DNA from 2 places in the Variovorax sp. YR750 genome. Region 1 is predicted to be linked to the other one. Evidence: predicted binding sites of a transcription regulator. Region 1 holds the regulator's gene; the other holds the start of a gene.
The links. The regulator NrdR, encoded in region 1, represses ribonucleotide reductase genes. The targets are predictions, from matches to a motif close to CACNANATNTNGTG.
Positions count from the first base shown of each region.

Region 1 (15,724 bases):
CCCCCACGGCCCAGGGCTGGGGCTATGCCGTGTTCGGCAAGGTCACCAAGGGCGCCGAGGTGGTCGACAAGATCAAGGGCGTGAAGACCGGCCGCAAGGGCTTCCATGACGACGTGCCCCTCGAGGACGTCGTGATCGAAAAGGCCGTCGTCATCGCCGAATGACCGGCGACCGGCTCGGCTCGGCAGCAGCGGCGGCGGCATGAGCACGGTGGCGAACCCGGCCTTTTCGGAGCTGGTGGCGCCGCCCGCGTGGCGCACGGTCGACCTCATCTCCGACCTGCACCTGCAGGCCGGCGAGCCAGCCACCTTCGAGGCCTGGCAGGGCTACCTGCAGACCACGCCGGCGGACGCCCTCATCATCCTCGGCGACCTGTTCGAGGTGTGGGTGGGCGACGATTCCGCCACCCAGCCCGGCTTCGAGGCGCAATGCGCCGAGCTCCTGCGCCAGACCGCACAGCGGCTGCCGGTGTTCTTCATGCACGGCAACCGCGACTTTCTCGTCGGTGCCGCGTTCGCCGCGCAATGCGGCCTCACCCTGCTCGATGACCCGACGGTGCTGGTGCTGCACGGCCAGCGCTGGCTGCTGAGCCACGGCGACATCCTCTGCCTCGAGGACACCGAGTACCTCAAGTTCCGCGCGCAGGTGCGCACGCCCGGGTGGCAGGCCGCATTCCTCGCCCGGCCGCTGGAAGAGCGCCGTGCGCTCGCGCGCTCCATGCGCGTGCAGAGCGAAGACCGCAAGCGCAATCCGTCGATGGTCTGGGCCGACGTCGATACCGCCGCGGCGCGCGACTGGCTGCATCGCGCCAACGCCCATGCGCTGGTGCACGGCCATACGCACCGCCCGGCCGACCACGACTTGGGCAACGGCCTGCGCCGCATCGTGCTGAGCGACTGGGATGCCGACGCGCATCCGCCGCGCGCGCAACTCCTCTGCCTGTCCGCCGCCGGCGCGCAGCGCGTCGACCTGCGCTAGCCGCGCCGCCGCCAGCAATGTTCAAGTGGCTGCGCCGCCTGCGCGCCCTGCCCCCGATTCCCGAAGCCGCCTGGCAGGCCACGCTCAGGCGCTATGCCTTCCTGGGAGCGCTGCCGGATGCCGACCGCCAGCGGCTGCGAACGCTCACGGCCGAGTTCCTGCGCGACAAGGAGTTCCACGGCGCGAAGGGCTTCACCATCACCAACGAAGTGGCACTGGCCATCGCGGCGCAGGCCGTGCTGCCCGTGCTGCATCTCAAGGGCGGGCTCGACTGGTACGACGATTTCGTCGGCATCGTCGTGCACCGCTCCGAGGTGGTGGCACGGCGCAAGGTGATCGACGAAGCCCAGGTGGTGCACGAATACGGCGAAGTCGTCGCCGGCGAGGCCATGGACCGCGGTCCCGTCATGCTGAGCTGGGACGACGTGCTGGCCAGCAGCATCACCAGCGAGCGCGGCTACAACGTCGTCATCCACGAGTTCGCCCACAAGATAGACATGCGCGGCGGCGACGCCAACGGCTGCCCGCCATTGCCGCCCGGCTTCGCGGGCCAGCGCAATTCGCGCGCAGCCCGCGCAGCCTGGATGGCCGTGCTGCAGCCCGCCTATGACGATTTCCGCGAGCAGACCATCAAGGCGGAGCGCTTCGGCACCGAGGCGCCGTGGCTCGATGCCTACGGCGCCACGTCGATCAGCGAGTTCTTCGCGGTGGCCTGCGAGGCCTACTTCGTGAACCGCCCGAACTTCGCCCGCGACTTCCCCGGCGTGCTCGCGATCTTCGATGAATTCTTTCTGCCTAAAAGGCTCTAATCCCTCGCCCAATCTCGCTCTTCAGCTACCGATTCGATAGCATCACAACCCTTACCATTGATGGGTTATCAACTCACCAAAAAGGTAAACAACATGAGGGATTGGTTCTATCAGCTGACGGGCAAGGCGTGGATCGCGCTGGTGTTCGGCATCGGCATCCTGGGCTGGGCGGGATATGCGCAGTTCAAGGCGAGCTCGGACACGCACGGCACCGCCGTGGAAGATCTGGTCGCGAAGAGCGGCACGATCGTCAGCGGCAGCGAAGTCACCGAGACCACCAAGCGCCGCCGCGGCGGCAGCACCACGCGCCGCTATTTCGTGCTCGACGCCAAGCTGGCCGACGGCAACACGGAGAAATGGCGCGTCGACTACGCGGTGGGCCGCAGCAAGCTCGAGCCGCTGATCGACGAGGCCGTCGAGGTGCGCGTCGATCCTTCGGACAACAACCTGGTCTACGAAGTGAAGCTCAAGGGCAAGCCCGTGGTGTCGCTGGCCGATGTGCAGAAGATCATGGAAGTGAAGGACAAGGCCGCGGCATCGAGCGCCACGGACAAGGGCACGCTGATCGTCGGCGCCATCGCCCTGCTGCTTGGCATCGGCGGCCTCTTCGCCCGGCGCAAGATCCGCGACAGCTATCTGGCCGAGCAGGCTGGCACCGTGCAGACACCGGCCATCGGCGAAAAGGTCTGAAAGAACGGCTGAGAGAAACTCGGCATCGGCGCTGACGCGCCAATGAAAAAGGCGCCCCGCGGGGCGCCTTTTTCATGGCCGAAGGCTGCCTTCTTCCCTTACTTCCGCAGCAGCGCCTTCAGCGCGTTCTGCAGACGTCGCGCGCTGGCGGCATCGTGGGCCGCGGCCAGCACCTTGCCGGCGTCCTGGCCCCAGGTCTGGGCAGGCGCCGGGTCGCCGCGCTTCGTCAGCAGCTTGAGCTGCAGTGCACGACGCGCGTCGAGTTGCTCGGCGGGCGTCGGCACCTCGGCAGCCATTTCGAGGCGCAGCAGCGCTTCGGCAGCATCGTTCGCCGCAGCCGTAGGCGCGGAGCCGATGGCTTGCGACCAGCCGCTGCGCACGGCCGGCGTAACCGCGCGACCCAGTTCCTGGATGCTCGGCAGACGGCTGGCGTCGCGCTGCTCCCAGGCGCCCAGCACCTGGGTCAGCGCTTCGCCATGGGCCTGCGCCGCGAGCTTGCGCAGCGCCATGTCGGCACGCTCGAGAGCTTCGCGCTGTGCACGGAAGGCTGCGTCGCCCAGGCGCGGGCCGCGGTCTTCGCGCGGAGGACGATCGCCGAAACGGCCGCCGGGCGCGCCACGGTCGCCACCACGAGGGGCTCCACGATCACCGCGATCGCCGCCAGGACGACCCGGGCCACCGGCACCGGGACGGCCGCCATCGCGGCGGTCGCCGAAGCGGCCGCCGGCCCCGCCGCGCGCGGCAGGTGCCGGCTCGGCCTTCTTGCTGCTCGGACGGTCGTCGCCGCGCATCGCCACGACGGGCTTGGGCGCGGCCTTCGGCGCCGCGGCCGGTGCTTCGACGGCTGCGGCAGCTTCGCCGGCGTCGTGCGCCGCGCCATCGGTGCGTGCCGAAGCGTCGGCACCGTCTGCGGGCGCCACGAGGTCCGTCGAAGCGGCGGGCGCCGCGACCGGATCGGCGTGCGTGCCGGGCGATGCTTCCGCGTCGCTCGGGCTGGGCGCCTGTTCGGCGCTTTCACTGAATTCGGCGGCTGCCTGCCCCGGCGCCACGACCTCGGTCGCGCCGACCGACGGGCCGTCGGCCTTCGGTGCGGGCGGCGGCACCTCGCCACGCAGCGCGGCTTCGAGGCCGGCAATGGCCGCGCGGATCTTCTGCGCATCGCCGCCGGCGTTGGCCGCGTCGAGCGCCTTGGATGCCTCGAGCACGTGGCGGTCGTGCGCGTTCATCGCGGCCGACGCCTTCTCGCGCTCGGCGGTCTTGCGGTTGAAGGCTTCGTCGATGGGCGCGCGGAAGGCGTCCCACAGCTTCTGTTCATGGCGGCGATCGAGCGGCACGCTCTGCGCCTCAGCCTGCCAACGCTGCTGCAGCGCCTTGACGGCGTCGATGCGCAGCACCGACTGCGCGCCGAGCTCGGTCGCCTCGGCGATCATGGCCTGGCGGCGTTCGACGCTGGCCTTCTGCGCCGTCTCGAACGGCGCACGGGCGGCACCGAAGGCTTCGTTCCACAGCGGCTGCAGTTCGGCGAACACCTTCTCGCCCACGTGGCCGGCGTCGCGCCAGCGGTCGGCGAACTGGTGCAGCGCGCGGTTGTGCGCCTTCAGGTCGGTAGCGCCGGCATGCTCGGCAGCCCAGCCCTTGACCTCCTCGATCAGCGCGACGCGCAGGGCGCGGTGCTCGGCCGCATCGGCGCGGACCTTCTCGAGCCAGGCCTCGACCACCTTGTGGGCTTCGTTGCAGGCTTCGTCGAAGCGCTTCCAGAGCGCATGGTTGGGCACGCCGCCCTGGTCGGCCTGCTTCCACTGGTCGCGCAGGGAGCGCAGCGTTTCCTGCATCTTGCGGCCGCCGAGGGCCTGGCCTTCGGGACGCTTGAGCAGCCCCTCGGCCTTGGCGACGAGGTCTTCGCGAACCTTGTCGGCGCTCCAGCGCTGCCAGCCTTCGAGTTCGCCGGCAGCCACCAGCGCGGCATGCACGCGGGCTTCGAGCGGTGCCTCGACCAGCTTGCCATGCTCCTTGAGCACGGCGCGCAGCGCGGCGGCCGCGCCGGCGCTGGCCTTGCCGTGGCCTTCGGCGGTTTCCTGCTCGAGCTTGGTCAGCGCGGCCTGAACGGCGTCCTGGGCGGCGGCACGCACGGCCGGGTCGACCTTGGGGGCAGCCGGACGGGCGGGAGCAGCGGGCTTGGGCGCCACGACCTCGCCACGCGCGGCGCGCAGTTCGTCGGCCCACACGGGCACGGGCGGCAGCGGTGCCGCGGCATCGGCAGCGGCTGCAACAGCCTGCGCCAGCGCGCTGTGGAAGGCGTCGGACACCACCAGCAGCTGCGACTTGGAGGATTCGAGCTGCGGCGCGAACTTGGCGTCGAGGCTGCTCCAGTTGGTATCGGCGACGATCTCGGCCGCCTGCTGCTGCCAGTGCGTCACGTCGGCGCGCAGCGATTCCTCGGCGACCTGGGCATCCTGCCAGCCCTTGGTGGACAGCACTTCGAAGCGCTGCGCCAGCAGCACGGCAGCCTCGCGGTGTACCTGCGCGCGATGCTGCAGGTCTTCGATGCCCTTGACGCGCTCGGACAGCTTGAGCTTCAGGCCGGCCAGCGGCTCGCGCGACAGCGGAGCGCCAGCCTTGGCGGCGTCGCGCTGCCAGGCGAGCGCGTCGGCGATGTTGAGCTTGGACTGGGCGACGAGGGCTTCCGCCTTCTGTGCCCATTCGGCGGCAATCGCCTCCTGGCCCTTGGCGCGCTTGAGTTCGTCGAGCTTTTCGCGCAGCAGGCGCGCGGCGCCCTTGTCACGACCGCTCAGTTCCTTGAAGACTTCCTGCATCTGCTCGGGCGCCGGGTTGCCCGCGAGCCAGTCGCGGATGCGCGCGGCGCGCTCGCCGGAAGTCGGCGCGGTGAAGGCGCCGCCGGTGAGCGTGTCGAGGGCCTGAATGTCGTGTGGCTTGGAAGAAGTAGAGGTCACTGCGCGAAATCGTTGTCTTGGTAGAGAAAGCGAAGGCGCCGGCAAAGGCCGGCGCACATCGACATTTTCACCCACTTGCGGTCGCCCGCAGAAATCCGTACCGAAACGGAGACGCGCGCGGGGTCGTGGGTGGTGGAGCCGACGGACTACATATATAGCAAGCCGGAGGAAAAAACCAAGTCGGCGGGCCCGATCGCTCCCGCCCGTTCGGTATCGGGTTACTTCATGGTCAGGCTGAGCTCGGCGCCCGGCTTCCAGTCGCTGCCGCTGGCGCTGGTACGCACCGCGCCCAGGAAGAGCCGCTCGCTCGGCAGCTTCTTCGAGAGCAGGTAGTCGCGCACGGCCGCTCCACGCTCGACGGCGAGCTGGCGCATCGACTCCTCGTCGACCGGCACGCTGGCGAACAGCAGCTTTTCCATGTCCTGCAGCGGCAGGTCTTTGGCCAGGCCGACCATGTTGCGCGGCTTGGTGATGTCAGCGCGCTTGTAAACGGCGGTCAGCAGTTCGGGGTATTCGGCGTCGGTGACGGGCGGCACGTCGGTGCCGGTCTGGCCGCCGCGCACCGCAACGCGGCGCTTCTCGGCGTAGGCGAGCTGGCGCACGCGCTGGCGCTGGTAGGCGTCGCGCTCCTTCTCGAGGCTGGAGGTGCCGACCACGGTCATCTGCAGCGTGGGCCGGTCGGTCAGCGCCTTGGCGACCTTGTCGAGGCTTTCCTTGGCGGAAGCACTGAGTTCGGAACCGCCGGGCTCGAAGGTGATGGCGCTCGATTCGCCGCTGCCGCCGCCCAGGCCGCCCGTGAGCAGGCTGAACGGCGCGGTCACGGCCTTCACGACCAGATTGACCACGGCCTTCCAGATCAGCGGGCCGACGCTGAACTGCGGATCGTTGAGCGAGCCGCTGAGCGGCAGGTCGACATCGATCACGCCGTTGCGGTCGGCCAGCAGCGCCACGGCCAGCTTCACGGGCAGGCTGTTGGTGGAGCCGGCCACCTCGTCGCCGAACTGCAGCTGGTTGAGCACCAGCTTGTTGGTTGCCGTCAGCTGGCCATCGGGCGCGACCTTGTAGTTGACGTCCATGCTCATCTTGCCGCGCTCGATGCCATGGCCGGCGTAGCGCACCGAGTACGGCGACAACGGCGCCAGATCGAGGTCGCGCATCTTGGCCGTGATGTCGAGTTCGAGCGGCTTGGCCAGCGGATTGAGCTTGCCGGTGATTTCCAGCGCCGCGGTCTGCTGGGCCTTGCCGCGCAGCTCGAGGTCGGCCAGCGCGGGCCGGCCGCTCTCGCCCTTGGGCGGGTTCGACGAGAAGGAACTGAGCTTGCCGGTCAGCTCGCTCAGGTCGGCCGAGTAGTTGGGCTTGACGAACAGGTCGGTGAAGTCGATCTTGCCGTTGACCAGGCTCATCGGGCCGAAGTTGATGACCGGCGCTGGCCCTGCGTCGGTCGCCGCTGGTGCGGGTGCCGCCGCGACGGTGGCCGCCGGCTTGGCGGGCTCGGGCGCTCCGCCGACCATTTCTTCCGCCGACACCGCGCGGCCGGCGGGCCGCTGTGCCGTCGCCCGGGCAGTCGTCGTGGTGGTCGTTCCGCCCGGCCCCTTGCGGGTGCTGGCCTCGCCGGCAGCCGCGGCGGCTGCGGTCGCTTCGGCCTCGCCCTTCTTGGTCAGGCTCAGCAGGTTGAGGCGGCCGGTGGGGTCGACGATCACGCGGGCGAAGAAGTCGGTGAGCGTGGTTTCGCGCACGTCCACGTTCGGGGGCGCGTTGGGCGCCATGCTGACCTGCAGGCCGCGCAGGCTCAGGGTCTTCCAGCTCAGCAGCTGGTTGTTGTTGCGGTCGAAGCCGGGCGACTGGGTCAGCGAGACGCTGTTGGCGCGGAAGTCGTCGAGCGCCGTGTCGCCGGACAGCTTGACGCTCATGCCCGCAGGCGAGGTCGCGTAGCGCACCGTGCCGCGATAGCTCGCGAAGGCGCGGCGGATGTCGACGTTGAGCGCATCGGCGTAGTAGGCCTTGAAGGTATGCGCGGGGAACGACACCACCTCCACCCTGCCCTCGGCCGCGAGCGGCTTGAGCACGATGTTGCCCTTGTAGTCGAAGCGGCCCGGTTCAGAGCGTCCGGAGCCGATACGGCCCGAAACCTCCAGCGGCGAGGTCGTGCTGGTTTCGGGCGCGAGCTTCTGGGCATGCAGCTTGAAGGCCGTGACTTCGACCGTCACCGGTGTCGCGCTGGCCTTGTCCGAATAGGAAAGCGCGCCGTTGTCGACCGCCAGCGTGCCGATGGTCAGCGCCCAGGGCTTGGTGTTGGCGCCCGGCTGCGGCGTTTCGGCGGCCGCGGGCTTGGGCGCGGCGACCTTGGCCTCGGCTTCCTTCGTGCCGCCGCCGGCCGGCGTCTTGAGCCAGCGCTCGAACATCCAGCGCTTCTCGCTGTCGCGCTCCACGCGCACCTTGGGGTTGGTCGCGGTGAACGAGGCCACGTTCAGCGTGTGCTTCGTCATGTCGGCCTCGGCGTCGACCAGCTCGAAACGCCCGACGCTGGCCAGGGCAGTCTTGCCCTGGGTCAGCGCCAGCCCGTCGGCGGACAGGCGGCGGGCCTTGAACTTCAGGTCGGGCTGGGCCCAGGCGATGTCGATCTGGCCGCTGAGCTTGCCGTCGAGCGTGGGCTCCAGGCTCTGCGCCAGGTAGGGGGCAGCCAGCGACAGCGGCAGCGCGTCGACCTCGGTCTGCACGTCGGCCACCTTGTCGGTGGCGTTGCCCTTGAACTTGAGCGAGGCGCCGGCAATGGCGGTACTGCCGCTGAATTCGGCCGGCTTCTCCATCGGCCAGGTGACGCCCGCGACATTGATGCCTAGGTCGGTCAGGTCGACCGCCGCCGCGGGGTTGACGGTTTCGTCGCGCCAGCCGATGCGCCCGCCGTTCAGTGCCACCTTGTCCACCTGCACCTTCAGCGCCGGCTTCGGCGCGGGCTTGCCTGCCGCCGGCGCGCTCGCTGCCGCGATTGGTGGCGAGGCGACCTTCTCGGCTGCTCCGGTAGCCGGGTCGGTCGCGAGCAGGTTGAGCTTGCCGGCCGCGTCGCGGGCCACGGCGAGCTGCGGATTGGCCAGGGCCACCTCGCTCAGGTGGAACACCGACTCCAGCGGCCGCACGTCGGCCAGCGCCAGCTTGAGCGACTCGAAGGCCAGCAGGTCGCGGCCGCGCGCGTCGGCGACCTTGGTGGTGTGGGCCTCGACCGTGCCGGTGATCTTCAGGCCGGTGGTCGCGCCCTGCTCGAAGCCGATCTTCAGGTCGGCATCGAGGCTGCCCGCCTGCAGCTTCACCGGCAGGCCGCCGGGGATGTAGCCGAGGTAAGGCGCGAGGTCGAGCCCCTTGAACTGCACATGGGCGTCGGTCTTGCGGTTGTCGGCGAAAGGCGTTGTGAAGGCGGCCGAATCGAACTTGCTGCCGTTGAGCGCGAAGGCGAGCTTGGGCTCCGTATTGATGTCGCGCTTGGAATCCAGGTTGCTCAGGAAAGGCACCTTGAGCACGAAGTCGCGCAGCTCGTGCTTGCGCTTGACGGTCTGGTCGTCGAAGTCGACGGAGCCGCCATTGATCGCGATGTTGTAGATGGCAAAGCGCGCAGGCTTGGCGTTCGGGTCGGGCGGCGGGCCGGCCGAGAGCTTGGCCAGGATGTCGTCGATGTCGTACTTGCCGTCCGCCAGGTGCGTGAGCAGGATGGCCGGGCCGTCGATGGTGACGGCGTCGATCACCGGCGCAAGGCGGAAGATCGATTGCAGCTCCGCGTCGGCATAGATGCGATTGATGGCCACCTGCGGCTTGCTGCCGTCGGCGGTGGCGATGCGCAGGTCGTTCAGCGCGAGTTCGAGGGTCCAGGGTTTGAAGTCGATCTTGCCGACTGTTACCTGCCGGCCGAGCTTTTCGCTCGCGATCTTCTGGAGCTGGCTCTTGGCGATCGGCGGAACGGCCAGCCAGGCGATGACCCAGAAAGCAAGTAGCGCCAGCAACGCGACGATCCCACGCCGCACCCATTTGTTCTGTTTGATCGTAGCTACGTCCATCGCTGGAGTGTGCCGCAAACATGCGCCAACGCTACGTACGCAGAAAGGACGCAGGCCCCGTCCCGGAAGAATTACCGGAGAAAGGCCTTCATCGGATCTCCCAGATGAAGAAAGCCCGGTGAGTCGACGGAATGTCTTGTCACCGGGCTTGATGGCGGGCACAAAACCCATGCCATCGATTCGCGCGACCGGAAGTCAATGGTTCCCGCCGTGCTGGCAGCAAGAGATTGCCACCGTGACTCCTCGACCGCTGAACCCTCGGACTTGCACCTCGGGTTTCCCGGGCCTCGGAAGAACGCCTGAAAAGCCAGGCCCGTCCAGATTAGGCGTCGCTCCCTCCGATTGCAAACGTGTTTTACAAAGGGATTTCCCGTAAGCCTAAACGCCTCTACGGGAGCCAATTTTTTAAACATCTATTAGCATAAGAAAACAAATACTTATGCTTGACCGGGTATTTAGCCACGCTAGAATCCGCGCTGCCCTGACTGCCCGACGCAGAGGGGCCACCTGAATCCGCTGCCGAATTCCCCCGGCTTGATCAGGCCGCCGCGCTCCCAACCAACCCTTCACTCCATGCGCGGAGCCTGATTCGTACCAATCCAAGCGCCGCCGCCTTCATCCCTCGCCTTCCATGGCGTTGCGACTCGGGTGCCGCACAGAAAGGAAGAGCGATGAACAAGGCGTTTGATGTCACGGCCCGCGGGCTACGGACTTTCGTGTCCGACGTGGCAGACGGCTTTTTTGAAATAACCCACAACGGGTTCGCACTGGTCGGTCTGGCCATCGTGTTCGCGGCCCTCGCCCTGGTGGCGCGGCCCGACCTGCGCAAGACCGGCGAAGAGGAGCTGATGGGCTGGCTGCAGTCGCGCAAGCCCGCGCCCGAAGCCACCGACCTCGAGCCGACTGCCATCGAGCGCACCACGGCTGCGAGCCCCGCCGACCTGCCCAAGCAGCAGGCCGCCGTGGCCTACTGGCTGAGCAAGAAGTACCGCGTGGCCGCCGAGCCGCTGAGCGTGCTGGTGGCCGAGGCCTATGGCATCGGCAAGCGCACCAAGATCGACCCGACGCTGATCCTCGCGATCATGGCCGTCGAATCCAGCTTCAACCCCTTCGCCCAGAGCCAGGTCGGCGCGCAGGGCCTGATGCAGGTCATGACCCGCGTGCACGGCGACAAGTACGAGAGCGCGGGCGGCACGCTCACCGCGTTCGACCCCGTGACCAACATGCGCGTCGGCGTGAAGGTGCTGCAGGAATGCATCGCGCGCGCCGGCTCCCTCGAAGGCGGCCTGCGCTACTACGTGGGCGCGGCCAACCTCGAGGACGACGGCGGCTATGCCGCCAAGGTGATGGCCGAGCACGAGCGCCTGCTGCAGGTGGCCAACGGCCGCGCGCCGTCGACGGTCACGCCGCCGACCGTGCGCCCGCAGCCCATCCCCGTGGCGGTGCCTCCGGCCAAGCGCGAGGAAGGCTCCGAGCCGGCCAAGGTGGCCCTGCTTTCTTCCGTTTCCTGAAGAAGGAACATTGCGGTCTGGGTGTGGGCTCCTGAGCTACACTCGGCCGGTACGCGACTGGCGATAGGCGCAGCACCCGAACAAGGTGCCACGCGCTGACGTGGAATACCACTGGGAAGCGTGCCGCCTGGCCACAACAGGCGTTCAGCCGTTCGCCTGGGCAGCCCTTGTTTGGTTGAAGAACAAGGACCTCGTCTTCAAAGGACTGCCATGTACCAACGCAATATCCTGGTCGAACAGACCGATCCCGAAATCTGGGCTGCGATTCAAGCCGAAAACGCGCGCCAGGAACACCACATCGAGCTGATCGCCAGCGAGAACTACGCCTCGCCGGCCGTCATGGCAGCCCAGGGCTCGCAGCTCACCAACAAGTACGCCGAAGGCTATCCGGGCAAGCGCTACTACGGCGGCTGCGAGCACGTCGACGTGGCCGAGCAGCTGGCCATCGACCGCATCAAGCAGATCTTCGGCGCCGACGCCGCCAACGTGCAGCCGCACTGCGGCGCCTCGGCCAACGAGGCCGTGATGCTTGCCTTCCTGAAGCCCGGCGACACCATCATGGGCATGAGCCTTGCCGAAGGCGGCCACCTGACCCACGGCATGCCGCTGAACATGAGCGGCAAGTGGTTCAACGTCGTGAGCTACGGCCTGAACGAGAAGGAAGAGATCGACTACGACGCGATGGAGCGCAAGGCGCATGAGCACATGCCCAAGCTGATCATCGCGGGCGCATCGGCCTACTCGCTGCGCATCGATTTCGAGCGCTTCGCCAAGGTGGCCAAGGACGTCGGCGCGATCTTCATGGTCGACATCGCACACTACGCCGGCCTCGTGGCCGCGGGCGTGTACCCCAACCCTGTGCCGCATGCCGACGTGGTCACCTCCACCACCCACAAGAGCCTGCGCGGCCCGCGCGGCGGCATCATCCTGATGAAGTCGCAGCACGAGAAGGCCATCAACAGCGCGATCTTCCCGGGCCTGCAAGGCGGCCCGCTGATGCACGTGATCGCCGCCAAGGCCGTCGCCTTCAAGGAAGCGATGTCGCCCGAGTTCAAGACCTACCAGCAGCAGGTGGTCAAGAACGCCCAGATCGTGGCGGAGACCCTCACGCAGCGCGGCCTGCGCATCGTGAGCGGACGTACCGAAAGCCACGTGATGCTGGTCGACCTGCGCGCCAAGGGCATCACCGGCAAGGAAGCCGAAGCCGTGCTGGGCAGCGCCCACATGACGATCAACAAGAACGCGATCCCCAACGACCCGGAAAAGCCGATGGTCACCAGCGGCGTGCGTATCGGCACCCCCGCCATGACCACCCGCGGCTTCAAGGACGAAGAGGCCCGCATCACCGCGAACCTGGTTGCCGACGTGCTCGAGAACCCGCGCGACGCGGCGAACATCGAAGCCGTGCGCGCCAAGGTTCACGCCCTGACGAGCCGCTTCCCTGTCTACCGCTGATTCTTTCCAGACAGTAGAAGAAGACGTGGCCGCATGAAATGCCCCTTTTGCGGCCATCTTGAAACGCAGGTCGTCGAGACCCGCGTTTCGGAAGACGCCGACTTCGTCCGCAGGCGCCGCCAGTGCAGCGCCTGCGACAAGCGCTTCACCACCTACGAGCGGCCCGACGTCAACTTTCCCGTGGTCGTGAAGAAGGATGGCAGCCGCGCCGACTTCGACTCGACCAAGGTGCGTGCCTCCATGATGCTGGCGCTGCGCAAGCGCCCCGTGAGCATCGAGCAGATCGACAACGCCCTGCTGCGCATCGAGCAGAAGCTGCTGGCCAGCGGCCTGCGCGAAATCGACTCGACGAAGGTCGGCGAACTCGTCATGCGCGAACTCAAGAAGCTCGACAAGGTCGCCTACGTGCGCTTCGCCTCGGTCTACCGCAGCTTCGAGGACGTGGACGAGTTCAGGCAGCTGCTGCGCGACATCTGAGCCGCGCCCTCCCCCTCACCCTTCATCTTCCTGCCCGCGTTCAGCGGTTCCAGCAGAGCTGCACCAGCGCATCCGAGGCGCTGACGTGGCCGGCCGCCAGCTTGACGCCCTGCTGGTTCACCGTGAGCGTTCCGCATTCATCGCCGCTCGACGCTCCTTGCGGCACGGCTCGCAGGGTGTAGGCGGTCGCGGTCCTCGTGCCGTAGCTGATGACATAGCTGGCCGAGCCTGACGACGGCGACCGGCTCAGCCCCGCCGGCAGCGCGACGCTGGCGGGCGGATATCCGCCATTGGCAGTCAGGTAGCGCTCGGTCCATTGCGCAGCCTGCAGTAGTTGCTGCTTCGCGTCGGCCCGCTTGGCCCGCAGCACATAACGCGTGTAGCTCGGATAGGCGATGGCGGCGAGGATGCCGATCACGACCACCACGACCATGAGTTCGATCAGGGTGAAGCCGCGCGAGTACGTCCGCTTGCCAGCCTGTGGCCTTGGGTGCTTTTTCATGGTTCGGCCTTCAGTTCGTCGAGATCAGGCTGCGCCAGCCGAAGCGGCGCACGATGTCCGGCCGCTTCGGCGTCTTGCAGTCGCCGGCGGCATTGCAGATCACGTCCTTGCCTTTTTCGCGGTCCTGCGGCTCGAAGACGATGTCGTCCCTGCCCGAGCGATTCCGGAAACCCAGATAGGCCCCCACCGCTCCGGAGCTGGTGTAGGCGATGCCCTCGGGGGCCGAGCCGCTGAAGAAGTCGACCACCAGCGACCAGCCGTCGTCGCCCGTGCCGGCAGTGCAATCGATCGAATTGCTGCTCGAGCCGGGAATGGTGGTCGAGAACAGCCCGACACCACTACCCAGCACGTCACCGGGATAGACGATGCGCTCCCCTGCCGTCGGCAGCTTCAGGTGCCAGCCGCGCCTGGCGTCGGAGCCGGTGTAGCTCACGCCTCTGCGGGAGACGGTGCGCAATGCGACATCGGCTTCCTCGACAGGAGTGGCGCCGATGGTCTGCGCCACGAGGTCGGTCAACGTCGCGGTGCCGGTGTTTCCGTTGGCCGGGTCCCAGATGCCGTACAGGTACTGGTCGGCGGTCGAGCCTTCGTCGCTGGAGGCGAACAGCCGCCCGGTGCCGAAAACCACCATGTAGCCGCCACGCGGATGCCCGACGACCACCGGCGCCGCCGTGATCGGCTGCGCGGCTCCGGCCGCGAACAGCGGCTTGTTGTCGAGGCTGGATGCGGCAGCGGTCGAACGTTTCGGGGCGACCGGGCCCATGGTGGCTTTCCACTTGCGGCTGTCGGAGTTGCTCAGGTCGAATTTCCAGAGGTTGCCGAGCAGGTCTCCGGCGTAGACGAGATCGACCTTGCCGTCGCCGTCACGATCCACCGGGCGCGGCGCGGACAGGCCATTGCCGGTACCGACCCTCTGCATGGCGGGCGCAGGAATCTTCAGGATCGCCTTGTCGCCGTCGAGATACTGGATCCACAGCACGGCCTTCTCGCTCTTGCTGTTGTAGCCGTTGCCCAGGATCACGGCCTTGCGCTCGTTGTTCAGCGGCGCCACCTGCAGCGCTCGCCCGGAGAAGGAATCGAGCGCGGGTTGCTGGAACTGATGGCCAAGGTCCTCGTCGACAAGCGCGGTCGTGTCGATCAGCGCCACCCTGGCCGCCTGGCTCTCCTCGATGTTTTCGGGCCTGGTGACATCGAGCACGAAGTAGCCCTTGCCGCCCGCTCCCAGCGTGCCCACGAGCAGGGACCTCCACTGCGCCGCCTTCTCGGCGTCCGTGACCCTGGCGGCGGTTGTCGCCCCGCTGCTGCCCATGTAGATGTCCGCCACGAAGGCGCTGCCGTCGACGTAGTACCTGTGCGAGTAGGCGCCCTCGCTGAGCCGCTTGAGCCCCGGCGCTTCGGCCGTGCCGAAGAGGCCTTCGGGCACATAGGCGAACTCTTCCCTGCCGGTCGACGCGTTGAAGGCGTGCAGCATGCCGTCGTTGGCGCCGACGTAGACCATCGGCGCACGGGCAACGCTCGCTGCGAACCTGGCGTAGGCGTCGTTGGTGAAGCCGCTCCTGGGCTTTCCGGCGTACCAGACGCCGGAGCCCACGATGTCGCCGAGCACGTGAGCGCGCTTGCGCAATCCCAGGCCGGTGCCCTCGTTGCTGCGGTCGCCGCGAACGAAGTCGAGCACGCCCTGACCCAGCGCCGTGCTTGCCGTGTCGGTGTCGGTGCTGCCCTTGAGCGCATCCTTTTGCGCGTTGCTCAAGCGGCTCCATCGGAACGGCACGCCGGAGCCGCTGGTCGCGGCACGGGTGGCCGTTGCCGCGGTCGTGCCCGAAAAGCTGAGCACCTTGCGATCGCTGCCGTGCGCTCCCGGCGTCGCCATGCGCGCGTCGAGCAGATCGCGCGCAGACCAGACGGACGAGGATGCCAGCCTGCCGTCGGCGCCGAACCTCGTGGCGGTGAGCGTGCCCGACCAGTCTGCGGAGTCGTAGCCGGCCTGGTAGACGGTCGTGCCTGTCGACACCCTGGAGCCGCTGGCGGCGATGGAGGTCAGCGGAAGGCGCGTGTCGGTCATGATCTGTCCGAGGATCGATTTGAAGGCGCTGTCGAGCGCCCGGGCGTTCGAGGCCGGCGTGAAGGTGCCGCGGCTGTTGAGCGCGGCGTGCCACAGGTCCATGCGCACGGCGGCGGCGTTGGAAGATTTCTCCTGGTAGTACCCGCTGCCACCGTTGAAAGTATTCCAGGCTTGCATCCCCAGCGTGCTCGCCAACGGGTCCGCCCATGCGACCGTGCCGTCGACCAACCGCGCATAGTCGCCGCT
Region 1 is NZ_FOBJ01000009.1:238,104-253,827, forward strand. It holds gene BMY35_RS20020 (peptidylprolyl isomerase) at 1-164, shown strand, start outside; gene BMY35_RS20025 (UDP-2,3-diacylglucosamine diphosphatase) at 202-978, shown strand; gene BMY35_RS20030 (M90 family metallopeptidase) at 996-1,787, shown strand; gene BMY35_RS20035 (hypothetical protein) at 1,881-2,477, shown strand; gene BMY35_RS20040 (DUF349 domain-containing protein) at 2,576-5,428, opposite strand; gene BMY35_RS20045 (DUF748 domain-containing protein) at 5,647-9,471, opposite strand; gene BMY35_RS20050 (lytic transglycosylase domain-containing protein) at 10,143-10,982, shown strand; ZMP/ZTP riboswitch at 11,026-11,151, shown strand; gene glyA (serine hydroxymethyltransferase) at 11,193-12,437, shown strand; gene nrdR (transcriptional regulator NrdR) at 12,471-12,914, shown strand; gene BMY35_RS20065 (type IV pilin protein) at 12,955-13,416, opposite strand; gene BMY35_RS20070 (pilus assembly protein) at 13,427-15,724, opposite strand, start outside.

Region 2 (15,724 bases), on a different contig from region 1:
TCTCGTCCAGGCCGAGCGACTCGACGATGTACTGGTACGCGTGCGTGTGGATCGCTTCCTCGAAGGCCTGGCGCAGCAGGAACTGGCGGCATTCGGGGGCCGTGATGTGGCGGTAGGTGCCCAGCACGATGTTGTTGGCGGCCAGCGAGTCGGCGGTCACGAAGAAGCCGAGGTTGCGCTTGACGATGCGGCGCTCGTCTTCGCTCAGGCCGTTCGGATCTTTCCACAGCGCGATGTCGCGCGTCATGTTCACTTCCTGCGGCATCCAGTGGTTGGCGCAGGTGGCGAGGTACTTCTCCCACGCCCACTTGTACTTGAACGGCACCAGCTGGTTGACGTCGGTCTGGCCGTTGATGATGCGCTTGTCGGAAGCCTTGACGCGCTGGGTGGATTGGGTGGTGGTGGCGGCAGGCGTTGCTGCTGCCGCTGCAACCGGGCGCACTGCAGCGCCGTCATCGAGCGTGCTGAATGTGCGGAGTGCGGGTTGCGCGATCGACGAAGTCGGAGCGTCCACCGAACGGCCTGCGGGCAAGCCGCTGGTCGATGCGTTGTGGTGCTGCAAACCTTGTTGCATATCCTTTGGTAAGGAGGGCTTGACTTCTTCGTCCCAGGTCAACATAGAAAAATCCAATGCTCAAATTATCGGAGTAACGATGTGAGTTGCAAAGTGCCCGTTCACATCGCACGCCATTTATGTGGTTGTTATGTTGCTCGCATGCATCGCGCGATGTCAGTCGATGGCTTCATTGAATGAACGTCGCGCGATTTTTCGCATGCACCTCACTGACTGACTGTCGCGAGCATCGACGCGTTTATTGGCACGCTTCGCAGGTCGGATCGTCCACGCCGCAGAACGCGATGTCGGTAGCGGGAATCGCGCTCATCTGAGCCTTCGCTGCAGCCGCTGCTGCTTCGAGTGCGCTCATGCCCGAGGGTGCGTCGCCGCTGCCCGACGACACCGCGTTGAGGCGGCCCGACTGCACCGTCGACTTCTCGGCGTGCGTCGCGCTCTGCGTGCGCAGGTAGTAGGTGGTCTTCAGGCCGCGCAGCCATGCGAGCTTGTAGGTGTCGTCGAGCTTCTTGCCCGATGCGCCGGCCATGTAGATGTTCAGCGACTGCGCCTGGTCGATCCACTTCTGGCGACGCGCGGCGGCTTCCACCAGCCAGGTGGTCTCGATCTCGAACGCGGTGGCGTAGAGCGCCTTCACGTCCTGCGGCACGCGGTCGATGGGGCGCAGCGAGCCATCGAAGTGCTTCAGGTCCATCACCATCACGTCGTCCCACAGGCCCAGGCGCTTCAGGTCGCGCACCAGGTAGTGGTTGATCACGGTGAATTCGCCCGACAGGTTCGACTTGACCGAGAGGTTGCCGAAGCAGGGCTCGATCGAGGCGTCCACGCCGATGATGTTCGAGATGGTCGCGGTCGGGGCGATGGCCACGCAGTTCGAATTGCGCATGCCGTCGGCCTTGATCTTCGAGCGCAGCGCGTCCCAGTCGAGGGTGGCCGAGCGGTCGACCTCGACGTAGCCGCCGCGTTCCTTTTCCAGCAGATCGAGCGAGTCGATCGGCAGGATGCCCTTGTCCCACAGCGAGCCCTTGTAGCTCGAGTACTTGCCGCGTTCCTTGGCCAGCTCGGTCGATGCCCAGTAGGCGTGGTAGCAGATGGCTTCCATCGACTCGTCGGCGAACTGCACGGCTTCCTGCGAGGCGTAGGGAATGCGCAGCTCGTACAGCGCGTCCTGGAAGCCCATCAGGCCCAGGCCGACCGGACGGTGGCGCAGGTTCGAGTCGCGCGCCTTCTTCACGGCGTAGTAGTTGATGTCGATCACGTTGTCGAGCATGCGCATCGCGGTCGACACGGTCTTCTTCAGCTTCTCCTGGTCGACCTTGCCGTCCTTCAGGTGCTGCAGCAGGTTCACCGAGCCCAGGTTGCACACGGCGGTTTCGGTGTCGCTGGTGTTCAGCGTGATCTCGGTGCAGAGGTTCGACGAGTGCACCACGCCGGCGTGCTGCTGCGGCGAGCGCACGTTGCAGGCGTCCTTGAACGTGATCCAGGGGTGGCCGGTCTCGAACAGCATCGTGAGCATCTTGCGCCACAGGTCGGTCGCCTGGATGGTGCGGCTCGGCTTGATCTCGCCGCGGGCAGCCTTCTCTTCGTAGGCGACGTAGGCCTTTTCGAAGTCGGCGCCGAACAGGTCGTGCAGGTCAGGCACGTTCGAAGGCGAGAACAGCGTCCAGGTGCCCTTTTCCATCACGCGGCGCATGAACAGGTCGGGGATCCAGTTGGCGGTGTTCATGTCGTGCGTGCGGCGGCGGTCGTCGCCGGTGTTCTTGCGCAGCTCCAGGAACTCCTCGATGTCGAGGTGCCAGGTTTCGAGGTACGTGCAGACGGCGCCCTTGCGCTTGCCGCCCTGGTTCACGGCCACGGCCGTGTCGTTCACCACCTTCAGGAACGGCACCACGCCCTGCGATTCGCCGTTCGTGCCCTTGATGTGGCTGCCCAGCGCGCGAACGCGGGTCCAGTCGTTGCCCAGGCCGCCGGCGAACTTCGACAGCAGCGCGTTTTCCTTGATCGACTCGTAGATGCCGTCCAGGTCGTCGGGCACGGTCGTCAGGTAGCAGCTCGACAGCTGCGAGCGCAGCGTGCCGGCGTTGAACAGCGTCGGCGTGCTCGACATGAAGTCGAACGACGACAGCACTTCGTAGAACTCGATGGCGCGCGCTTCGCGGTCGATCTCATTGAGCGACAGGCCCATGGCCACGCGCATGAAGAAGGCCTGCGGCAGCTCGATGCGGGTCTTGCGCACGTGCAGGAAGTAGCGGTCGTACAGGGTCTGCAGGCCGAGGTAGTCGAACTGGTTGTCGCGCTCGGGCTTCAGGGCCGCGCCCAGGCGGGCCAGGTCGTACTGCAGCAGCTTCTCGTCGAGCAGGTCGTTGTCCACGCCCTTCTTGATGAACTGCGGGAAGTAGTCGGCGTAGGCGGTGGCGCGGTCGGCGGGCAGCACTTCGCGGCCGATGATCTCCTTGAAGATCGTGTGCAGCAGCAGGCGCGCGGTGGCGAAGGTGTAGTCGGGGTCCTTCTCGATCAGCGTGCGGGCAGCGAGGATGGAGGCCTTGTAGACCTCGTCGAGCGGCACGCCGTCGTACAGGTTGCGCATCGTCTCGGCGACGATGGGCGCGGCCGTGATGCTGTCGCCCAGGCCCGTGCAGGCGGATTCGATCAGGCCCTTGAGCTCGTTCAGGTCGAGAGCGACCAGCTCGCCGTTGTCCAGCACGTGCAGCGCGGGCGCGGCCGGCACTTCCTGCTCGCCCTGCTTCGAGCGCTCCTGGGTGCGGCGCTCGCGGTACAGCACGTAGGCGCGGGCGATCTCATGATGGCCGCCGCGCATCAGGCCGAGCTCGACCTGGTCCTGCACGTCCTCGATGTGGAAGGTGCCGCCGCCCGGACGCGAACGCACCAGCGCGCGGATCACGCCCTGCGTGAGCGTGTCGACCGTCTCGCGCACGCTGGCCGAGGCCGCGCCCTGGGTGCCGTGCACGGCCAGGAAGGCCTTCATCATCGCGATGGCGATCTTGTTCGGCTCGAAGGGAACGACGGCGCCGTTGCGGCGGATGATCTGGTAGTGGGCCAGGTTCTGGCCGGAGGGAGAGCCAGCAGTGTCTCGCTGCTGTTGCGGTGGCGTCGAGGGAACGGCACGCGGGGTCGATTGGGGGTTCAGGGCTGTTTGCATTCGCTTCCTCTCGGTTGGCAATTCTTGTTGGATGGCGGCACCTGTTCCAGCGCCGCACCGGTGTACGGGACCGGACGGAGGACACTATATCTAGGGTGCAGGGGGCATACAACCCACTAGATGTAGCGTTTTCCAATGGATACACGGATTGCCGGTATTACTTCCGCAATAGGCCACGGGCGAAGATGCCGCGTGAATACTGGCCTATGGTCACGCAACCCGCATGGGGCGTGGCTTGCAGGCCGATTTGGGCCTGCAGGGCGCATGGTTGCTGCATCGCGCGTTTGCGATTTTCGCATTGTTGCGCCGCGGGAACGGCGCATCGCGAGGCGTCGCGCGATTGAAAAAATTAGAGCTGCCTGACCTGCTCAGGGAACATCTGTGGATTCCAGCCCAGTTGTTCGCGCAGCAGACGCCAGTCGAAGCCCGCGCCCGGGTCTTGCTTGCGGCCCGGCGCGATGTGCTCGTGCCCGGCGACGTGGGCGACCGGAAATCGCTGTGCGATGGCGGCGCACAGGCTCGCGAGCGTCTCGTATTGCGGCTCCTCGAAGAGCTGGCCTTCGAGGCCCTCGAGCTCGATGCCGATGGAGTCGTCGTTGCAGTTGCCGCGGCCGCGCCACGACGACACGCCGGCATGCCACGCGCGGTCGTCGCAGCTCACGAACTGCCAGAGCTCGCCGTTGCGCCGCACGTAGAAATGCGACGAAACCTCCAGCCCGCGGATCGACTGGAAATAGGGATGCGCATCCCAGTCGAGCCGGTTGGTGAAGAGCCGCTGCACCGCGTCGCCGCCGTATTCGCCGGGCGGCAGGCTGATCGAGTGCAGCACGATGAGGTCGATCTGCGCGCCTTGCGGCCGGGGCCCGAAGTTGGGCGAGGGCAGGGCCTTCGCGAAGCGGTACCAGCCGGCCTGCCAGAGTCCGTCTTCGGCTCGGGCTTCTTCAGTCGTCGGCATGGCTGCTGCTCGCGCCGTCGTCACCGTTGGGCGTGGTGATGCCCAGCCGCGCGATGCGGTAGCGGATCTGGCGCAGGCTCATGCCGAGCCGCGCGGCGGCCGCTGTGCGATTGAAGCCGCTCTCGTGCAGCGCGCGCACGAGGATCTCGCGCTCCTGCTGGTCGAGGTAGGCCTGCAGGTCGGAGGGCAGCGGCGGGGGCGCGACCTTCGCAGGCGCGACCGGTGCGGCGATCGGCAGCGCAGCCGCGGGGACGACGGGCGCGTCGGCAGCGGGAGAGAGCGGAGCCGGCGCGGATGCCGCTGCTTCGGCCGCGGCCGTGAAGCCACCCATCAGGTCGAGGTGCAGCTCGTCGCCGTCGTTCAGCGCCACCGCGCGGTGCAGCAGGTTCTCGAGTTCGCGCACGTTGCCGTTCAGCGGATGCTGCGCGAGGCGGCGCAGCAGGTCGTCCGACAGGTGTGGCACCGGCAGCCCGCCGTCCTGCGCGATGCGAGAGAGCAGCGCGTTGCACAGCGCGGGCAGGTCCTCGCGGCGGTCGCGCAGCGCGGGCACCGCGATCTCGATCACGTTGAGGCGGTAGAAAAGATCCTGGCGGAAGCGGCCGGCCTGCACTTCGGAGTGCAGGTCTTTATGAGTGGCGCTGACGATGCGCACGTCGACGGCGTCTTCCTGAGTCGAGCCGATCGAGCGCACGCTGCGCTCCTGGATCGCGCGCAGCAGCTTCGACTGCATGGCCAGCGGCAGGTCGCCGATCTCGTCGAGAAAGAGCGTGCCGCCGCGCGCGGCCTGGAAGTAGCCGTCGCGGTCCTGCGACGAGCCGGTGTAGGAGCCCTTCTTCGCGCCGAAGAACTCGGCCTCGAGCAGGTTCTCGGGAATCGCGCCGCAGTTCACCGCGACGAAGGGGCCTTCGCTGCGCTGGCTGCAGGCATGCACCGCGCGCGCAACCAGTTCCTTGCCGGTGCCTGATTCGCCGCGCACCAGCACCGGTGCCATGCCGCGTGCCACCTTGGCGATGCGCGACTTGACGAGCCGCATCGGCTCCGATTCGCCCACGAGGCGGTCGAGCGCGGCGATGCCGGTGCCGGAAGTGACCGGCGCTGCCTCGCTTGCCGCGTTGCCGGTGTTCGCAGGCGCCGCCTGCGCGGGCTTGACCACCGGCTGCGGCGCCGTCCGCGCCTGCACTGCGGAGGCCACGACCGCGCGGAACTGCTTCAGGTCGACCGGCTTCGTGAGGTAGTCGAAGGCGCCGGCCTTCAGCGCCTCGACCGCGTTCTCGGCCGAGCCGTAGGCCGTCATCACCACGCAGCGCTCGCTGCGCTGGTCCTTCTGGATGCGGTGGATGATCTCCATGCCCTGCCCGTCGGGCAGCCGCATGTCGGTGATCACCGCGTCGAAGCGGCCGGCCTCCAGGTGCTGCCAGGCTTCGGACACGCTGCCCGCCGCCTCGACGCGATAGCCCTCGCGCAGCAGCGTCAGCTCGTAGAGCGTGCGCAGGTCGGGCTCGTCGTCGATGACCAGGATCTGCGCCGGTCGCTGGGTGGAAGAGGAGGTCGGGGTGCTCACGGCGCTATTGTGTCAGCCGGTTTTCGCTGGCGGCGAAGCTGACGAAGAATTCGTTGCCCTCGGGCCCGCCCGGCACCAGCGCGCGCCGCTCGTAGCCGATGGTGGCGCCGTGCCGCCGGCACAGTTCGCGGCAGAGGAACAGGCCGAGCCCGCTGGAGCGGCTCTCGGAAGAAAAGAAGGGCTCGAACAGGTGCCGCTGCACCGCCGGCTCCAGCGGCGCGCCGTCGCTCCACACCATCAGGCTCGGGCGGCTGCTGCCGCTTCGCTGCTGCGCGGTCAGCACCTGGATCGCGCCCTCGCGCGTGCTGGCGTAGCGCGAGGCGTTGTCCAGCAGGTTCACGATCAGGCGGCGCAGGTGCTCGGCGTCGAAGCGCACGTCGCAGTTGGGCGCGTCGAGCGACACCAGCACGCCCTTGCGCTGGGTCTGGCGCACCCATTCCTCGGCCAGCACCTGCACGGCCGGGTCGAGCACCAGCTGCTCGCCCAGCGACAGCACGCGCTGCTGGCGCGCGCGGGAAACGTCGAGCACGTCGTCCACGATGCGCGCGAGGCGCTGGGCGTTGTGCTGCACCATGCTCGTGAGCTTGCGGTGGGCCGGGTCGGTCAGGTCCTCGTTGAGCAGCGCGCTGGCCTGCGTGATGGCGGCCAGCGGGTTGCGGATCTCGTGCGCCACGGCCGCCGACATGCGGCCCATCGCCGCCAGCTTCTCGGTGCGGATGCGGGCCTCGAGCTCGCGCAGGTCCTGCAGGAACATCACGCAAAGGCTGTCCGCGCGCTTCTCGCTGGTGGGTGTGAGCCGCGTGCGCACGCGCACCTCGCGCGCCGCGCCGCGCGCCTGCGCCACCGGGATTTCTTCCGACTGCGGCGCTCGCCGCGCGAAGGTCTGCCGCGCCAGCGCCGCAAGCGCATGCCAGGCGGGTTGGGCATGCAGCGGGAACGGCAGCGTCAGCTTCGCCAGCCCCTGGCCGAGGATGGCGTCGGCTGCCGGGTTGGCCGCATGCACCAGGCCCTCGGCATCGATCACCAGCACGCCTTCGCTCAGCGTCTCGATCACCAGGTCGTTGACCTGTGCCTGCATCTGCGCGCTGCTGCGGTTGCGCTGCGCCACGGCCTCCTCGCGGGCCAGCCGGCGCGCCATCTCGTGCGCGAGCAGCGCCACCACGAAGAAGCCGGTGCCGGTGAGCGCCGCCTGCACGAAACGCGGCGACGAGTCGCCCGACTGCTGCAGCCAGTGCCAGCCCGCGTCGGCGAGCAGCAGCAGCGTGACGGTGGCGGAGGTGCCAAGGCTCACGATCATGGTGCCCAGCACCGCGCTCATGAGCACCGGCAGCGCGAACAGCGGCGTGTAGTTGACGTTGCCGCCCTGCAGCACCTGCAAGGCGGTGAAGGCCGCCAGGTCGATGCCGATGGTCAGCAGCCACAGGGTGGTGAAGCCGCGGATCGGCGGCTGGAAGCGCGTGTAGCGCATGCCCAGCCAGGCCGTGGCCAGATACAGCGCCGAGGTGGCGATGGCCGCCGGCTGCATCGTCTGCCCGATTGCGAAGGCCACGCCCTGCAGCAGCATCAGCACCAGCGCGACGAAGCAGCGCGCGCCCATGAAGCCGCGCCAGAGCCGGCCCAGCGCCGTGGTTTCGCCGGGGCCCTGGTCGAGCACGTCCCAGTCGGTGACCGGCTCGCCGCGCGACCAGATCGGGGAGCTCATTGCCTTGCTGCGGCTTCGCGGTGCGCGGTGCTGCAGTAGACCGCGCCGCCGGGTCCGGCGATGGCCTCGGTCGCGGGCAGGTGCAGCCCGCAGTGGGCGCAGCGCACCATGGCCTGCGGCGTGCCGGCCGCCGTGCGCTGCTGTTGTTCCTGCGCCTTGGCCGCGCGCTCGCGCATGGCGTCGCGCATCTCTTCGCGCCGGTTCTTGCGCCAGAGCCAGATCGCGACCCATAGCACCGCGAGGACGAGTAGGTATTTCATTTCAACTGGCCATTGCGCTTTCCGCCGCTTGCACGCCATGGAACCGGCATGGCCAGTTCAAGGGACAACGCGGAGCCGGCTTTGCCGGGCCGCAGGTGTCGCTCCCGGTGAGGGGGGTGGCGAAGCGACACGCAGTGCGCGGAGCCTGGGGGAGTTTCATACAGGAGGGCGCGCAAGGACGACTTCGAGCACGAAGCGTGAGCCCACGTAGGCCAGCAGCAGCAGCGCCGAGCCGGCGTAGAGCACGCGGCGCGCGGTACGGCCGCGCCAGCCGAAGCGGGCCCGGCCGATCAGCAGGATCGCGAAGGTGATCCAGGCGAGCACCGAGAAGATGGTCTTGTGGTCCCACTTCCAGGCGCGGCCGGCGGAGCCGTACAGCTGCTCGCTGAACAGCAGGCCCGCCAGCAGCGTGGCCGAGAGCAATACGAAGCCCGCGGTGACGAAGCGGAAGGTGAGCCGCTCGAGCGTGAGCAGTGGCACGCCGCCCTGCGGTTCGGCGGCAGCGGCCAGGCGGATCTGCTTTTCGGCGCGGGTGATCAGCCAGGCATGCACCACGGCCGCGCCGAAGAGACCATACGAGGCGATGCCCAGCGCCAGGTGCAGCGGCAGCCACGGCGAGGCCGTGACATGCAGCGGCGTGCCCGGAAACAGGATGGCCAGCAGCACGGCGGCCGCGCCCAGCCAGGCGAGCGCGCGCCGCACCTTCAATTGGGGATACATGCGGCTTTCGACCGCGTAGACAGTGAGCACCAGCCATGCCGTGACCGACAGCGCGGGGGCGAAACCGAAGCGCGGCTGGCTGCCGATGAGGCCGTGGCCCAGCGCGGCGGCATGCAGGAGCCATGCGATTCCCAGGGCCCACTGGGTCGATTGGCGGCTCAGTCGGGTGCCCGCGGCGGCTACGAATCCGTAGGCAACCGCGGTGGCGATGCCCAGTGCCACGCCGAGCGGGGAGGGGATCGCTAAAATCATCGGCCGGAGTTTAGCGTCTCGCTCTTGCGTTCCCGGCGCCCGGCTTCAAGTTCTTTCCCGTCTCCCAGGCTTCTCATCCGGCCCGCACCGCAGCGGGCAGCAAGGCATTCCCCTCATGGCCACCGCCCTCACAGAAAAGTTCTCCCGCCTCGTCAAGACGATGAGCGGCCAGGCCCGCATCACCGAAAGCAACGTGCAGGACATGCTGCGCGAGGTGCGCATGGCGCTGCTGGAAGCCGACGTGGCGCTGCCCGTGGTGCGCGACTTCGTCGCCCGCGTGAAGGAAAAGGCGCTCGGCCAGGAAGTGCTGGGCTCGCTCAAGCCGGGCCAGGCGCTGGTGGGCATCGTCAACCGCGAACTCGCCGCGACCATGGGCGAGGGCGTGTCCGACATCAACCTCGCGGCCCAGCCGCCAGCGGTGATCCTGATGGCCGGCCTGCAGGGCGCCGGCAAGACCACCACCACCGCCAAGCTCGCCAAGCACCTGATCGAGAAGCGCAAGAAGAAGGTGCTCACCGTGTCGGGCGACGTGTACCGGCCCGCCGCCATCGAGCAGCTCAAGACCGTCACCAAGCAGGCCGGCGCCGAGTGGTTCCCGAGCACGCCCGACCAGAAGCCGCTGGACATCGCGCGCGCCGCGCTCGACCACGCCAAGCGCCACTACTTCGACGTGCTGCTGGTCGACACGGCCGGCCGCCTGGCCATCGACGAAGTGCTGATGGCCGAAATCAAGCAGCTGCACGCGGCGCTCGACCCGGTCGAAACGCTCTTCGTGGTCGATGCCATGCAGGGCCAGGACGCGGTCAACACCGCCAAGGCCTTCAAGGAAGCGCTGCCGCTGACCGGCATCATCCTGACCAAGACCGACGGCGATTCGCGCGGCGGCGCGGCGCTGTCGGTGCGCCAGGTGACGGGCGTGCCGATCAAGTTCGCCGGCGTGAGCGAGAAGATCGACGGCCTCGAAGTGTTCGACGCCGAGCGCCATGCGGGCCGCATCCTGGGCATGGGCGACATCGTCGCGCTGGTCGAGCAGGTCACGGCCGGCGTCGACGTGGCGGCGGCCCAGAAGCTCGCGGCCAAGGTCAAGAGCGGCGCGGGCTTCGACCTCAACGACTTCCTCGGCCAGCTGCAGCAGATGAAGCAGATGGGCGGCCTCTCCAGCCTGATGGACAAGTTGCCCACGCAGATGGCCGCCAAGGCCAGCGAGGCCGACCTGAGCCGCGCCGAGCGCGATATCCGCCGCAAGGAAGGCATCATCAACAGCATGACGCCGCTGGAGCGTCGCAAGCCCGAGCTGCTGAAGGCCACGCGCAAGCGCCGCATCGCCGCCGGTGCCGGTGTTCAGGTCCAGGAAGTGAACCGCCTGCTCAACGAGTTCGAGCAGATGCAGGGAATGATGAAGAAGATGAAGGGCGGCGGCCTCATGAAGATGATGAAGCGCATGGGCGGCATGAAGGGCATGGGCGGAATGGGTGGCCCCGGCGGGCCCAAGCTGCCGTTCTGATCGGACGCCACACACATATATATAAGCAAAGCAAGAAGGCCCGCCGGGATGAACCGGCGGGCCTTCTGTCTTTCAGGTCTGCATTTCAGGTCGATACCTCGTAGACCGTCTCGTGCGCCTCGACCGGCGCCGGCAGCTCCCAGCGATGCAGCATGCGCTCGATGCCCGCGTTCGACAGCGTGGTGTCGCGCTCGCGGTTGCGACGCATCAGCTCCGCGTGCGGCACCTCGAGGTACACCAGCTCGATATGCGCGTGGTAGGCCCACAGCAGGTCGAGCGTCTTGGTGCGCATCTGCTGGCTCAGGTGCGTGGCGTTCCAGACGAAGCGCTCCTGCCTGCGCAGCAGCGCCTTCGCCTGGTCGACCGCGTGGTGCGCAGCGAGCCCGTCGTTCTCGCCGTGCTTCAGGCCCAGTTCGGCGCGCGCATCGTCGAAGGACACCACCGGCCAGCCCTTGCGGTGCTGCGCCACCCAGTGGTTCTTGCCGCTGGCAGGCAGGCCGCACATCACCGTCACCTGCGAGCCCGCGTTCTGGAACAACGCGTAGTCGGGGCTGGTGTCGGCGCCGCGGAAGTAGGCCAGGCGCGTATGGGCGTCGGCCATCTTTCTCGGGCCTTCCCAGCAGCCTTCCTCCTGCGCCAACTGCTCGAAGAGCGCGATGTCGGCCATGCTGTCAGCACGCTTCTCGTAGTGGCGGCCCAGCATGTCGCAGCGCGCCACGCAGCACAGGTCGGGCAGGCTCAGCTCCCACGAGAGCTTGTGCACCAGCCACTCGGGCCGCACGCCCTTGCGCGAGGCGAAGGCATGGAAGGGCACCTGGTGCACCGCGATGATCCGGCACACCGCCTCGCGCAGCGCGAAAGGCACGCGGGCCTTCCACATCAGCACGCGCACGTCGACTGCGCCACGGCGCGAATGGCCGGGCTGGCCGATGCGGCCGCTGGCCTCGTCGATCACGGTGGTGTCGGGCTTGGCGATGTCGTGCAGCAGGCAGGCCATGAACAGCACGAAGCGGCCGTCGGCATCGGCGCGCTGGTAGTGGTCGTCCTGCATGAGCGCGTCGAGCACCATGCGCGTGTGGATGCCGACGTTGCCTTCGGCGTGGTAGTACGGGTCCTGCGGCGTCTCCTCGAGGCGCAGCAGGGCCGGCAGCAGGTCGCAGCATTGCGCCCAGTCGGTGTCCTTGCCGGGAGCTGGCACCAGGGAGCGCAGATCGTCGTATGTCATCGCTGCCTCCCTTGGGTTGCCAGTTCGGCGGGATCGCGCAAGGTGCGCAGGCCCAGGTCCTGCCATGTCAGCCGCGGCGCCGGCGCGTAGAGGTCCACGCCCGGCGCGAGCTGGTTCGGCAGCACCGGCCGGCGGCTGTGATGCGAGCCCGAATCGAGGATGGTCTGGACGAAATCCGGGCGCACCCACTTGTAGCGGCCCGTCACCCGGCCGTCCGATTCGGTCTTGAGGTACAGGCCCTCGGCGAGGTCCGACAGATCGGTCTGCTGCCGCACGAGATCGAGCGGCTGGCCTTCCTGCGTCACGGCCTGCTCGAAGGCCGTCTTCCAGTCCGCGCTGCGCGCCAGCGAAGGCCGCACGAGCGAGCGCAGAGCCTTTGCATGGCGCGGTATTTCGCCCTCGTAGAGCACGGGCACCGGCAGCACCGGGCCGCCGTCGAGCAGCGCGTGCCGCGCCGGCGTCGAGAGAAAGCACTGCGACTGCCGGTCGTAGATGTCGAACTCCAGGAAGAAGGCCGGCAGCCGGTCGTACCAGCAGCTGTGCTTGGCGAAGCACCATTCGCCGTACATCACGTAGCGGTCTTCGAGCCGCTCCAGCAGCGCCGCTTCATGAGCGGCGGCCCAGTGCTTGAACAGGTTGAACTGGCGCTCGCCGGCCCCGCCCGCGAGGTAGTGGCCGCGCGACTGCAGCAGCAGTTCGCCCGCCGAGGTGAACGACACGGCTGCGTTGGCGCCATCGAGCTTTTCCTCGATGACGACGTGCATGCCGTGCAGTTCCGACAACGGCGTCTGGCCGTCGTCGCTGTCGCCGGCCTGCAGCCGCGAGTCTTCCAGGTGCGCAGTACGCGGGTACTTGAGCAGCGGAATCGATGAAAGAGAAGAGAGAGGAAACACGTTTGTTCTCCGGATGGAAACCAGGAAGAACCGACAACGTGCGGGAGCGAAGCTGGAAGCTGGGGAACGGATTGCGGTCAGCGGAAAGCGCAGCTTGGCGCCCGACATGACCGGCAATGAAGCGGTGTTGTCGGCGTCAGAGAGTGATGACGGCGAAACGGGGCACTTGGCGCTCCTGTGGATCGAAGGGATCCGTGGGTGGATGAAAAAAGAAGTGCGCGATTCTAGCCACGCGCCATGAAAAAAGCCGGCCCAGGGGCCGGCTTTTCGAGGCGGTGTGTCTTCAGCGCATCAGGCGGTTGCCAGCGCTGCCGGACGAGCCAGGCGCAGCGCGTGCATCCATGCGCGGCGCAGCACGGCCGGCGAGCGCGATTCCTCGGGAATCAGAAGGTAGCCGCGGTCGCGCAGCGTGGTGCCCAGCGCGATCTGGCTGGTCAGCACGGTCAGTGGAATCGCCAGCAGCAGCGGCAGGCCGACAGGCATGAGCCAGACCAGCGCGCTCGGATCGATCATCGCGACGCCGACGGCCAGCATGGCGATCACCAGCGTCATGGGAGCCAGCTGCGAGGCAGCGACCTTCCACGGCACGGCGGCGGCTTCGCGGGGAGGCGACTTCCAGTCGAGCTTGATGCCGGTGAGGGCGACCAGCACGAAGAGCGAATGAGCCAGCATGCGGACCGGAGCCTGCACGATGGCCAGGCCGGCTTCCATCGCCGAGCTCTTCACCAGGCCCCACAGGCCCCCGTACTGGCGTTGCTCGCCGCGCATCAGCACGGCGGCGATGCCCAGCACGCGCGGCAGGAACAGCAGGCACAGGGTCCAGACCCACAGGCCGGCCAGTTCGGCGGGCAGCACGTTCCAGCTCGAAACCAGGCTCGAACCGCTTAGCCACAGGGCCGTGCCCAGCGTCAGGAACGCGAGCCACAGGGGGGCCGAGACGTAGGCCATGGTGCCGGTCACGAACATCGCGCGGTGCACCGGGTGGATGCCGGGCTCGGCCATCAGGCGGGCGTTCTGCAGGTTGCCCTGGCACCAGCGGCGGTCGCGCTGCAGTTCGGCCAGCAGGTCCGGCGGTTGCTGCTCGTAGCTGCCGACCAGGTCGGACACCAGCCACACGTTGTAGCCGGCACGGCGCATCAGCGCGGCTTCGACGAAGTCGTGCGACATGATGCCGCCCGACATGCCGCCGGTGCCCTTGATCGGGGCCAGCGCGCAGTGCTTCATGAAGGGCTCGACGCGGATGATCGCGTTGTGGCCCCAGTAGTGCGACTCACCCAGTTGCCAGTACTGCATGCCCAGCGTGAACAGGCGGCCGGTGACACGCGAGGCGAACTGCTGTGCGCGGGCGTGCAGCGTGACGTGGCCGATGGCCTGCGTCGCGGTCTGGATGATGCCGGCGGTCGGGTTGGCTTCCATCAGCTTGACCATCGAGGTCAGGCAGTCGCCGCTCATCACGGAGTCGGCGTCGAGCACGACCATGTAGCGGTAGTCCTTGCCCCAGCGGCGGCAGAAGTCGGCCACGTTGCCGGCCTTGCGGTGCGTGCGGCGGGTGCGCAGGCGGTAGTACACCTCGACCTGCGGCTGGTTCGGGCTCTCGGCCAGCGCGGCGCGAAGGTCTTCCCAGGCGGCGCGCTCGGCGGCGGCGGTCTCGGGGTTGTAGCTGTCGGACAGCACGAACACGTCGAACTGCTTCGCGTGGCCGGTGGCCGCGACCGATTCGCAGGTGGCGCGCAGGCCGGCGAACACGGTGGCCACGTCCTCGTTGCAGATCGGCATGATGATCGCGGTGCGTGCCTCGGGGTTCATCGGGTGGTGGGCCACCTGCTTCGCCGAGAGGGAGTACTTGTCACCGCGCACGGAAACGTAGAAGCCCATGAGCGCGGTCACGAAGCCGGTCACGACCCAGCCCGACAGCAGGCCGTACAGGCCGATCTGGCCGTATTCGAGCCAGAGGTTGTCGTAGTCGGGTTGCACGCTGGCGAAGAGCGAGGACGCTATCACGGTGCTCAGCAGCGTGAGCATCATGAAGGCGAAGCGGCGGCGCGCGGCGGCGCGCTGCCAGGGCTGCTTGGCTTCGGTGGTGGGGTGAGCGCCGGCTTCGGCGTCACGGCCCGCGCCGAGCTTGACCAGCGCGGCGGTGCCGAGGCTGTTCCAGAAACCGCGCCAGGGGCGGGGCGTCATGGAGCCGCGGTTGACCGGGGGGGCGGTGACGGAGTTGGGGTGGCGTTCTTCGCGAACCTGGCTGCGGCGCGAGAAATCGGTGTCGGCCAGCACGTTCAGTTGGGAGAAGTCGTTCGGCTTCATGCGGTTTACCAACGTTGCTTGTCGAGGGAGGGGGTGTCGCCAATGGCCGGAAGGCGCTTGAAGACGCAATCCGTTGCGGCGCCGCCAGCGCTTGCGAGCGCGGCCAGCGAATGGCCCGCGGCGCGGGGCCGCGAGGGGGAAAACTGCTTTTGACGCAGGCCGTCGCGCTGCTGGCGCAGTGCGAAAGATGGGCTGGTAAGTGCTGTCATGCCAGTACAGGGGCAAACCCTGTGCCAGGCTGGAAAAACGCTTTCAGATCAACAGCTTAGGGCGATCCGAAGGCATTTTTCGGGGGCTGGACCCGCCAGAGGGCCTCAAAAACCCTGTTTTTGTCGCCGAATCCCGACAAGCCGCCAGGGCAGGTGGGCATACGCCATACAAATCAACGACTTAGAGGCGTCGCTACTCGGCGACAGCGTCGTTGCCCCCAGCGACAGCGTCGGCCTTGAAGTGTCCCGGGGTGAGCTCGTGCTTCTGCAGCAGCCGGTAGAACTCCGTGCGATTGCGGTCGGCCAGGCGGGCGGCGTCGGCCACGTTGCCGTCCGTCAGTTTCAGCAGGCCGACGAGGTAATCGCGCTCGAAACGCTGCTTGGCCTCGGCATAGGTCTGGACCTCCA
Region 2 is NZ_FOBJ01000003.1:418,885-434,608, reverse strand. It holds gene BMY35_RS08485 (ribonucleotide-diphosphate reductase subunit beta) at 1-619, opposite strand, end outside; gene BMY35_RS08480 (ribonucleoside-diphosphate reductase subunit alpha) at 813-3,731, opposite strand; gene ampD (1,6-anhydro-N-acetylmuramyl-L-alanine amidase AmpD) at 4,081-4,686, opposite strand; gene BMY35_RS08470 (sigma-54-dependent transcriptional regulator) at 4,673-6,247, opposite strand; gene BMY35_RS08465 (two-component system sensor histidine kinase NtrB) at 6,252-7,949, opposite strand; gene BMY35_RS08460 (PP0621 family protein) at 7,946-8,209, opposite strand; gene BMY35_RS08455 (cytochrome C assembly family protein) at 8,366-9,181, opposite strand; gene ffh (signal recognition particle protein) at 9,297-10,685, shown strand; gene BMY35_RS08445 (AAA family ATPase) at 10,771-11,910, opposite strand; gene BMY35_RS08440 (RNA ligase family protein) at 11,907-12,803, opposite strand; gene BMY35_RS37600 (hypothetical protein) at 12,817-13,044, shown strand; gene mdoH (glucans biosynthesis glucosyltransferase MdoH) at 13,095-15,107, opposite strand; gene BMY35_RS08425 (sigma 54-interacting transcriptional regulator) at 15,510-15,724, opposite strand, start outside.
Region 2: the regulator NrdR is predicted to act here: its motif matches at 3,814-3,827, upstream of BMY35_RS08480 (ribonucleoside-diphosphate reductase subunit alpha).